Hoeflea sp. 108: one gene and its partner. The protein of the gene in region 1 interacts with the protein of each later gene in a pairwise test. Links are inferred from orthologs where the notes say so. Each region holds a gene or a part of one and is shown in the gene's direction. Other genes may lie near its edges.

Evidence for each region. Proteins that work in one complex are often made in the same cells at the same time.
Region 2: the proteins of B015_RS0112520 (region 1) and rlmB interact in binary tests that used the Escherichia coli proteins (3 or more experiments, as listed by UniProt). The link is inferred for Hoeflea sp. 108 from one-to-one orthologs.

Annotation. Positions count from the first base shown.
Region 1 is NZ_KB890024.1:2,544,799-2,550,082, reverse strand. The notes cover bases 31-2,920. They hold B015_RS0112520 (bifunctional ADP-dependent NAD(P)H-hydrate dehydratase/NAD(P)H-hydrate epimerase), read left to right. Parts: upstream 31-672; coding sequence 673-2,169; downstream 2,170-2,920. Other genes in these bases: B015_RS0112515 (SDR family oxidoreductase), read right to left, coding at 2,447-2,920; B015_RS33245 (hypothetical protein), read left to right, coding at 407-691; B015_RS0112525 (P-II family nitrogen regulator), read right to left, coding at 31-334. Also shown: more of B015_RS0112525, read right to left, coding at 1-30; more of B015_RS0112515, read right to left, coding at 2,921-3,205; B015_RS0112510 (TetR/AcrR family transcriptional regulator), read left to right, coding at 3,302-3,928; B015_RS0112505 (DUF72 domain-containing protein), read right to left, coding at 4,036-4,836; B015_RS0112500 (aspartyl/asparaginyl beta-hydroxylase domain-containing protein), read left to right, coding at 5,211-5,284. UniProt on the Escherichia coli protein: Bifunctional enzyme that catalyzes the epimerization of the S- and R-forms of NAD(P)HX and the dehydration of the S-form of NAD(P)HX at the expense of ADP, which is converted to AMP.
Region 2 is NZ_KB890024.1:2,326,935-2,332,152, reverse strand. What follows is about bases 1,334-4,157. They hold rlmB (23S rRNA (guanosine(2251)-2'-O)-methyltransferase RlmB), read left to right. Parts: upstream 1,334-2,233; coding sequence 2,234-3,082; downstream 3,083-4,157. Other genes in these bases: B015_RS0111390 (2-hydroxy-3-oxopropionate reductase), read right to left, coding at 4,149-4,157; B015_RS30760 (F510_1955 family glycosylhydrolase), read left to right, coding at 3,145-4,038; tuf (elongation factor Tu), read right to left, coding at 1,334-1,559. Outside these bases: B015_RS0111420 (hypothetical protein), read right to left, coding at 1-200; more of tuf, read right to left, coding at 384-1,333; more of B015_RS0111390, read right to left, coding at 4,158-5,063; hyi (hydroxypyruvate isomerase), read right to left, coding at 5,087-5,218. UniProt on the Escherichia coli protein: Specifically methylates the ribose of guanosine 2251 in 23S rRNA.

The DNA of each region.
Region 1 (5,284 bases):
TGGCGTCGATGCCTGTCTCGCCGGTGCGGATGCGCACCACTTCCTCGATGTTGGAGACGAAAATCTTGCCGTCGCCGATGCGGCCGGTCTGGGCGGCCTTGCGGATTGCTTCGATGGCCCCTTCGACGGCCTCGTCGCCGAGCACGACCTCGATCTTCACCTTGGGCAGGAAGTCGACGACATATTCGGCGCCGCGGTAGAGTTCGGTGTGGCCCTTCTGGCGGCCGAAGCCCTTGGCCTCGGTAACCGTGATGCCCTGCAGGCCAGCTTCCTGGAGCGCTTCCTTCACTTCGTCGAGCTTGAACGGCTTGATGATCGCTTCGATCTTTTTCATGCGAATACTGGCCTCCACTGCCGGGAACTTCATCGGGGCGACGAACCCACACGCGCATCTCAAGCACGAAGCATGCCAGTTGCCGGATCTGCGGCAAGTTTGATCGGTGTCGACGGCAAGCCGCTGGAAAGGCGGGGATTCGACTTCAATCTCTACGGGTTTTCCAGCGGCCGCACAAATTTTCATCGCTGCGGCAAGATGGTCGTTGGGCAAAAGGGTAGCAGCCTGCCTAAAATTTGGGCGTATGCTGGTGCGATGGGGTGTGCCGGCGCTGTTCCGATCGATGGTTGCGGTATGCTAACTCTGGATCAAACAAGCGCATTTTCCGGATTGTTGCCATGGCATTCGAGCTTCTGACCCCGACTGAAATGGCCGAAGCCGACCGGCTGACGATTGCTGGCGGCCCGGTCGACGGATATTGCCTCATGCGCCGGGCAGGAGGTGCCATCGCCGATCTGATCCTGGAGCGGTTTCCGTCGTCGCAGACGGTCCATGTCCTTTGCGGCCCGGGCAACAACGGCGGCGACGGCTATGTGGTGGCGCGTCTGGTCAGTGAAGCTGGGCATTCCGTCAGGCTGTTTGCACTGGGTACGCCAAGGGCCGGGAGCGACGCCGCCCTGGCGGCAGCCGACTGTGCCGTTGCGCCCGAACCGCTGGCGGCCTTTGCACCCGGCGGCAACGATGTCGTTGTCGATGCGCTATTTGGCGCCGGGCTTGCGAAGCCACTCGGCGGCGAAGTGCTTGCGGCCATCGAGCGAGCCAATGCGGCCGACGTCGCCGTCGTTGCCGTCGACCTGCCTTCGGGCGTCTCGGGTGCGAGCGGCGATGTCCTTGGCGGCGCCTTCGCTGCAACTGTAACCGTGACCTTCGCGCGCAAGAAGCCCGGCCATCTGCTCTATCCGGGGCGGGCGCTGTGCGGTGAAGTTGTGGTTGCCGACATCGGCATTTCCGATGCCACAATCGTTGCCACCGGAACGCGCTGCCTGGAGAGCGATCCGGGCTGGTGGCGCGGGCAGTTTCCGGTGCCTGCCGAAAATGACCACAAATACAGCCGCGGCCATGTCGGCGTCTTCTCCGGCGGGGTTGCGGCGACCGGCGCGGCGCGGCTGTCGGCCATGGCTGCTGCGCGCGCGGGTGCTGGGGCTGTTACGGTGCTGTCACCGGGATCGGCGTTGTCGGCAAATGCGGCGCATCTGACCTCGATCATTCTCAGGCGCTCGGACAGTTTCGAGGACGCCATTGCCTTTCTCGATGCCCGCAGGCCGGCAGTGCTGGTCTATGGGCCCGGCCTCAGCCCCGAGCCCGAGGTGGGCCGCTTCGCGCTTGAACTGATGGGGCATGCGCCAGGCCGTTTTGGCACGCTGGTGCTCGATGCCGACGGCATCACCTCGCTTTCGCGACAGAGGGCAGCCTTTTTCGAAGCGCGAAAACGACCCGGGCCGGCGCTGGTGCTGACGCCTCATCATGGCGAGTTCGGACGGCTGTTTCCTGAGATAACTGCCGATGCGTCGTTGTCCAAACTGGAGCGGGCTCGTGCGGCGGCCGTGAAGGCGCATGCCGTCGTCGTCTACAAAGGCCCCGACACGGTCATCGCCGCGCCTGACGAGCGGGCCGCAATCAACAGCAACGGCACGCCGCTGCTGGCCACTGCCGGCTCCGGCGATGTCTTGTCGGGAATTGTCGCAGCTCTGGTGGCGCAGGGCATGCCGCATTTCGAGGCTGCCTGTGCGGCTGTGTGGATGCATGCCGACGCGGCTCGACGTTTCGGGCCAGGGCTGATTGCAGAGGACCTGCCGCTGGCGCTGAGAGAGGTGACTGCTGGGTTGGTTGGGTGAGGGGGCGAGGGCGCCCCCAGGACGGTTCGGGCGCGCTGACCTGTGAGACCGTCATGCCGGGCGAGCGAAGCGAGACCCACTCGGATTGAGGCTCTGGATCCGTCGCGCTATCACGGTGCCCATTTCCGACACCGCGATGGCGAAGCGTTGTGACGGCGCAGCATTGCCGGTCCGGAGCCGGGATGACGGCCATCTGCCCAGGCCAAACAGGCCACTGCAGCGCGCAAGAGGATGGAAAACGGTTCTCCACCGCTCCTGCCGGAAAAGCTCCTGTAACTCAGGCGTTGGTTCCACCGTCGATGGTGAGTGCGGCACCGGTGACGAAGCGGCCCTGGGGGCCGGCGAGCCAGGTGACGAGGCCGGCGACGTCGTCGGGGGAGCCGAAGCGCGGGATGGCCATGAGATTGCGCTGGTGGTCGGCGCCGTCACCTTCGGCCGGGTTCATGTCGGTGTCGGTGGAGCCGGGATGGACGATATTGACGGTGATGCCGCGCGGGCCAAGGTCGCGCGCCAGTCCCTTGGTCAGACCGACCAGTGCTGCCTTGCTGGCCGAATAGAGACCGATGCCCTCGAAGGGAACACGGTCGGCGAGATTGCTGCCGATGGAAATGATGCGACCGCCCTCGGGCATGACTCCTGAAGCCGCGCGGGAGGCGATAAAGGGGGCACGGAAATTGACCGACATCACCGCGTCGAGCTCGGCCAGCGTGACTGTGTCGATGGTACCGGCATGCCAGATGCCGGCGCTGTTGACGAGGATGTCCAGGCGGCCGAACGAGGAGACAGTTTTGGTGACGGCTGCCTCGACAGCCTTCGCATCGAGATTGTCGGCTTGGATCGCCATCGCGCGGCGACCTTTGGCTTCGATATCAGCGACGACGCCCTGTGCCTTTTCGGCCGAGCGGGCATAGGTCAAGGCGACATCAGCGCCGGCGGCTGCCAGTTGCCGGGCGATGGCCGCACCGATGCCGCGGCTGCCGCCGGTGACGAGGGCGACCTTGCCGTGGAGGTCGGTGGCGTTGGGTGAGGTGGGCATGATCCATCTTTCTGTAATGAACAATACAAAATAGGTGGCACTCTTGCCCCGAGTGGTCAAGGGATTTATGTATCGATCATAACAGAAAGGCTTTCGATGTCTCAGAAGGGTCGTCCGCGCAGCTTCGATCGCGATGCAGCCTTGCGGCAGGCGATGCGGGTATTCTGGAAGAAGGGTTATGACGGGTCGTCCCTGGCGGATTTGACGACAGCGATGGGCATCAACTCGCCCAGCCTTTACGCTGCATTCGGCAGCAAGGAGACGTTGTTTCGCGAAGCTGTCGATCTCTATGGCGCGACCGAAGGCGTCGCGGTTTGGGGTGCCTTCGAGCGCCCCGGCAGCATCAGGGAGGCGATTGCGAGTTTCCTTTGCGCTTCGGCCAGGGCGTTCAGCGAACCCGATGATCCCAGGGGCTGCCTGATCGTGCTGGGCGCGCTCAATGTCAGCGAAAGCAATCGTGAGGTGTTCAACGATCTCAGTGAGCGCCGGCTGTCGAGCACGCGGCAGCTGAACGAGCGGCTGCGGCTTGCCGTGGAGCAGGGCGACCTGCCGTCAACGACCGACTGCGCCGGGCTGGCTGCCTTCATCATAGCCGTACAGCAGGGCATGTCGGTACAGGCGCGCGACGGTGCGACGCGCGAGACGCTGTTGGCGGTGGCCGATGGCGCGATGGCTGGCTGGGACGCGTTGACGGCTGGTTCCGGGCGCGCCGCCGGAGTCTGACGCGTCAAGAGATCAGAGCATTTCCGCGTCGCTTCGAACCGTGGAAACGTCCTTTGTCGTGACGCAGGTGCGGGCGGGAAACCGCCGCACAGATCTCTGGAATTGCTCTATCCGTTGATCCGCTTCATGAAGGCCATGGCGCCGAACGGGGCGCGGACCTTGCCCTCGGTGATGAAGTAGACGAACACGTCGCGCGGCTTGACCGGAGCCTCGGTCGAAGGATCGGCGCGGTCGAGGTCGGCCGGGACGCCGCCTGCAGCGAAGGTCTTTGCACGTTCGACCCATTCGTCGAGTGCTTTTGGCGTGTAGCAGTCGTGATTGTCATCGCTGCCGGTCTGCAGCCGGAGATAGACGAAATCGCCTGTCACGTCGGCAATTGCCGGATAGGTGGCGTGGTCGGCATAAACGATGGCTGCGTTGTACTTGCGAGCCAGTTGGACGAATTCGGGCACGACGAAGCTCGCATTGCGCACTTCGAGCGCATGGCGAAGGGTGATGCCATCCAGCTTTTCGGGCAGCAGCTTGAGAAAGCCCTCGAAATCGTCGGCGTCGAACTTCTTGGTGGGGGCGAACTGCCACAGGATCGGGCCGAGCTTTTCGCCGAGGGCAGCAATGCCCTGGGTGACGAAACGCTCGATCGATTCGCCTGCCTCGGCCAGCACGCGGCGGTTGGTGACGAAGCGGTTGCCCTTGAGCGAGAAGACGAAACCGTCAGGTGTCTCGGAGGCCCATTTCAGGAAGGTCGGTTCCTTGAAACCGGAATAATAGGTGCCGTTGACCTCGATCGATGGCACCTGGCTGCCGGCGAACTGGAGCTGCTTGGCCTTGGACAGCTTCTCCGGATAGAACGTGCCTTCCCACGGCTCGAAGGTCCAGCCGCCCATGCCGGCACGGATTTTTCCACTCATCGACGACCCCCTCAGCGCATGCGTTTGTGCGGCCATTTCTAGCCGAACAGGCTGCCGCGGCAAAGCCGCGATGAGGCGTGCGGCGAACCCTCCTGACATCGTTGCCGCATCGCAGATGGCTATGAGCTCTCGGAAATCAGGGAATTCCTGATTGCCCGCCCCATCGGCATCTATGGCTGGTGGCTGCTGCGCAGCGAAGCTGGGGCAGTGAAGGCCGCCTGACCTGTATGTTCGGTGAATTTGTACAGGTTGTCGCAATGTAGGCGTGCTCAACCCTGTTTTCCGAGAGTCGCCCCCGGCTGTTCAAATGCGTTTGCCGCGCCTATGAGTGTGCCGGGGCTTTTCGAGCGACTTCCACCAATCTGGGGCCGACCATGAGCATGTCTAACCGTACCATCCGCAAGCTGGCCATCGCGGCGGTGGTCCTTGCCGCGGGGCTTTATTTCAT
Region 2 (5,218 bases), 220 kb from region 1 along the record:
AATTTCTTGAGTTCGCCGGGCGTCGCACGCACGATCGCGCCTTCAGCCGAAATCCATTCCGGACAAAAGGGCTCGCACCCCGGAGAAGAGCTGCGCACGACAACAAAGCGCATCGGCGGCCCCATGTCGTCCTCGGCGGGCTTGCTCTTGGCCGCCTGCGCCGACGCAGCTGATTGTAGCGCGAAGGCGATTGCGAGCATGCAAGTAAGGACGATCCCCCGCCAGATCTCGCGCAAGTCCTGCCCCATGGAGCCCCCACGATCCACCCGATGTCACGTAGAGCGATAGTAATGCGGGATCGAAGACTTGCAACGTGCCGGCTCCAAAAACAAAAAGGGCGGCCCGAAGGCCGCCCTTGATGCATTCGACGCTGAAAGCGCCGATTATTCTTTGATCGAAGCGACGATGCCGGCGCCGACGGTGCGGCCACCTTCACGGATAGCGAAGCGCAGCTTCTCTTCCATGGCGATCGGAACGATCAGCTCGACGTCAACGGTGATGTTGTCGCCAGGCATGACCATTTCGGTGCCTTCCGGCAGCGTCACGATGCCCGTCACGTCAGTCGTGCGGAAGTAGAACTGCGGACGGTAATTGGTGAAGAACGGCGTGTGACGGCCACCCTCTTCCTTGGTCAGGATGTAGGCTTCAGCCACGAACTTCTTGTGCGGCTTCACCGTGCCCGGCTTGGCCAGAACCTGGCCGCGCTCGACGTCTTCGCGGGCAACGCCACGGATCAGCGCGCCGATGTTGTCGCCGGCCTGGCCCTGGTCGAGCAGCTTGCGGAACATTTCAACGCCCGTGCAGGTCGTCTTCGAGGTCGGGCGGATGCCGACGATCTCGAGTTCTTCGCCGACCTTGACGACGCCGCGCTCGACGCGACCGGTGACAACCGTGCCACGGCCCGAGATCGAGAACACGTCTTCGATCGGCATCAGGAACGGCTTGTCGATCGGACGCTCAGGCGTCGGGATGTAGGAGTCGACTGCTTCCATCAGGGCGCGGATCGCGTCTTCGCCGATCTTCTTGTCCGAATCGTTGAGCGCAGCAACAGCCGAACCCTTGATCATCGGAATGTCGTCGCCGGGGAACTCGTACTTCGACAGAAGCTCGCGAACCTCGAGCTCGACCAGCTCGAGCAGCTCTTCGTCGTCGACCAGGTCAACCTTGTTCAGGAACACCACCAGCGCCGGAACGCCGACCTGACGGGCGAGCAGGATGTGCTCGCGGGTCTGCGGCATCGGGCCGTCGGCAGCCGAAACGACCAGGATCGCGCCGTCCATCTGGGCGGCACCGGTGATCATGTTCTTGACGTAGTCGGCGTGGCCGGGGCAGTCGACGTGAGCGTAGTGACGAGCAGGCGTCTCGTACTCAACGTGTGCCGTCGAAATCGTGATGCCGCGAGCCTTCTCTTCGGGAGCAGCGTCGATCTGGTCATACGCCTTGAACTCGCCGAAATACTTCGTGATCGCCGCCGTCAGCGACGTCTTGCCGTGGTCAACGTGACCAATCGTGCCGATGTTCACATGAGGCTTATTACGCTCGAATTTACCTTTTGCCATTGTCTCTTTCCTTGAGCATCGGGACCTTGGTTCCGGTCGGATGCGGGGCGATTAGCGATAAAGCCCGAAAAAGACAAGCACCTTTTGGCCAAACGGGCTGTCTGGGCCAAAAAGCGACGTCGCTCTTTCAGTGCAGGTTGCACATATAGGGACAAGCAAGTGTAATTGAAAGGCATCCCGCGCCTGGCGAACGCCTGGAGCGGGTAGCGGGAATCGAACCCGCGTATTCAGCTTGGAAGGCTGCTGCTCTACCATTGAGCTATACCCGCATCCCGAGCGCCACGCGCCTGTTCAGGAGCGAAGGACGCTCTGGTATCCACCTCGCTTCGGCGCATGGACTTTTCCGAAAGATGAGCTTTCGGGGCCATGCACTCTGTGGCTCGCGGCCGGCAGTGGTGGAGGAGGTTGGATTCGAACCAACGTAAGCTGAGCTAACGGATTTACAGTCCGTCCCCTTTAACCACTCGGGCACTCCTCCAACTGCTGCCGGAGCCATGCGACGAGGCATTCCAGATCCCGGTTCCTAGCGAAGCGCCCTGCCCCGAAATCTGCGTGGGCTTATGGCGACAAGGATTTGGCCTGTCAACCGGACAGCGTGCGTTTTCATGCGGAATATTCACAGCGCCGACTAACCGGCCGTATCCAAAGCGCAGCGCGGCGGCTATAGCGAGACCATGAACGATACAAAAAAGCCCGGCACGCCCAAGGACACCCATTACGCCAAGCTGCGTCGCACTTTTCGCGACCAGAAGGCTGGCGGCGCCCCCGAATTCAGGCCCAAGCGGCCGGTCCCTCCGGGCGAACTTGCAGCTGACGGCCTCGTGCGCCTCTACGGCCTGCACACGGTGCGCGCAGCGCTCGACAATCCGCGCCGCAAGATCAGCAGGATGCTGGTGACTCGCAACGCCGCCGAACGGCTCGAAATATCCGACATCGGCGCCCTGCCCTTTGCGGCGGAAATGGTCGAACCCAGGGACATCGACAAGATCACCGGCTCGGAAGCCGTCCATCAGGGCGTGTTGATCGAGGCAGAACCGCTGAAGCCCAAGGCACTGTCGGCACTCGGCGATTCGCCGCTCGTGCTGGTGCTTGACCAGGTCACAGACCCGCATAATGTCGGCGCCATCATGCGCTCGGCTGTGGCTTTCGGCGCTGGCGCATTGATCACCACGCAACGTCACAGTCCGCATGAGACCGGCGTGCTCGCCAAGTCGGCTTCGGGTGCACTCGAGCACATCGACCTGATCGAAGTGCGCAACCTTGCCGACGCGCTTGGCCAGCTGCACGAGGCGGGCTTCCAGACCATCGGCCTCGATTCGGACGGCCCGGCGGAACTGGAAAAGACCTTCTCCGCAAAGAAGGTGGCGTTGGTTCTGGGCGCGGAAGGCAAGGGCCTGCGGCAGAAGACGCGCGAGACCGTGACGTCGCTGGCGCGCCTCGACATGCCGGGGGCGATCCGTTCGCTGAATGTGTCCAATGCGGCTGCCGTGTCGCTCTATGCGGCGCGCCTTTGGCTGCGGTAAGCCGCGGCATCTTCACTCACCGGGTAGGCTTGACCTTCCACCTGGCGGAAGCCGTAATTTCCATGGCGCAACGGAGTTTCGCCATGGTCTGCCGCCCCAGAGTTTTTGCTGTCCTGTCAGCCGTCCTCGCGCTCGGCTCGGCCACACCCGCATCCGCGCAGGGAATCAGCATCGCGGATCTCGCCGGCAAGACGCATATTCATGGGCTGGCCTTTGACCGCGCCGCCCCGCCTAATGTCCTGGTCGCCACCCACCACGGACTGATGAAGGCTGCACCCGACGGCACGGTGACGCCGGTTTCCGACAGCCGCGACGACTTCATGGGCTTTGTGCCGCATCCCTCTGACGCGACGATCATGTTCGCCAGCGGCCATCCGCAGGCTGGCGGCAATCTCGGCTTCATCAAGTCCACCGATTCGGGAAAGAGCTGGGAGCAGATCGCGACCGGCGTCGATGGGCCGGTCGATTTTCACCAGCTGGCGGTCAGCCCGTCCAATCCCGACGTGCTCTATGGCTCGTATGGAGCGATCCAGACCAGCCGCGACGGCGGTAAGAGCTGGGCAGTCGCCGGCGACGGCCCGGCCAAGCTGATCGACCTCGCCGTGTCGCCTGCAAACCCCGATACGGTCTATGCCGCGACAGAAGAAGGTCTGCTGGTGAGCCGCGATGCCGCAAAGAGCTGGCAGCCGCTGATGGCAGATGTGCCGGTCACGACAATCGACCTGGCTGCCGACGGCACGATCCTCGCCTATGTGCCGGGTCGCGGGCTGCTCAAGGCAAACGAATCGTCGCCGACATTCGAGAAAGTAGCCGACGGCCCCGATCCTGCCGGCTACATCCTGCATCTGGCGATAGACCAGCAGAAGCCGCTGCGCATGGTGGCTGTCACCTGCACCCGCGCCATCGTCGTTTCCGGCGATGCCGGGGCGAGCTGGAAAATGCTCGGCAAGAAATAGCGCCACGAAGCCGCAACGCTGAACGGGCCCGCTGCGACGCGCAGGGACCCGTTCATCGACAGTGATGAAAAAGATGCGGCGTTGGGAACTTCCGCCGCGCCCTTCCCTGCCTATGCTGCTTCGCTGTTGGCTGCGTCGCCCGAGCCGACCTCGAAATTGGCCATGCGCTCCAGCGCCCGCACCAGCGCCGAGTGATCTTCCTTTGCCCCGCCATTGGCCGCGCAGGAGTTGAACAGCTCCTGCGTCATCGACGTGTTGGGCAGCGAGACGCCGAGCGCCTTGGCGCCCTGCAGTGCGAGGTTGAGGTCCTTCTGATGCAACTCGATGCGGAAGCCGGGCGCAAAGGTGCGCTTGACCATGCGCTCGCCATGCACCTCGAGAATACGCGAGGCGGCAAGTCCGCCCATCAGCGCCTGACGCACCTTGGCCGGGTCGGCGCCTGCCTTGGAGGCGAACACAAGCGCTTCGGCAACGGCCTCGATGGTCAGCGCGACGACGATCTGGTTGGCGACCTTGGTGGTCTGGCCGACGCCGTTGGGTCCAACCAGCGTGATGTTCTTGCCCATCTTTTCGAATACCGGGCGGGCGCGCTCGAACGCCTTGTCGGTGCCGCCGACCATGATGGTGAGCGACGCCGCCTTGGCGCCGACCTCGCCGCCCGAAACCGGCGCATCGAGATAGTCGCAGCCGAGTTCGTTGATCTTCTTGGCAAACTCCTTGGTCTCGATCGGCGAGATCGAGCTCATGTCGATGACGAGCTTGCCCTTGGAGAGGCCTGACGCAATGCTGTTTTCGCCGAACAGAACATCGGCCACCTGCGGTGTGTCGGGCACCATGGTGATGACGATGTCCGAGGCTTCGGCAAGCGCGCGGTGACCTGTGACCTTCTTCAGGCCCTTGGCGACGAGCGCGTCCGGCAGCGCGCCGCGATGGTCGCTGGCATAGACTTCAAAGCCCGCATCCAACAGATGCCCCGCCATCGGGGCGCCCATGATGCCAAGGCCGACAAATCCGATCTTTTCCATTTTCTTTGTCCTTCAAATGCTGGTCAGGCGGCCGCACTGCCCTTGCGGGCAAAGCCGGAGAACCATCCCAGTCCTTCGACCGTGCCGGCCTTGGGCTTGTATTCGGCGCCGACCCAGCCGGCGTAGCCGATGCGGTCGAGGTGCTCGTAGAGGAA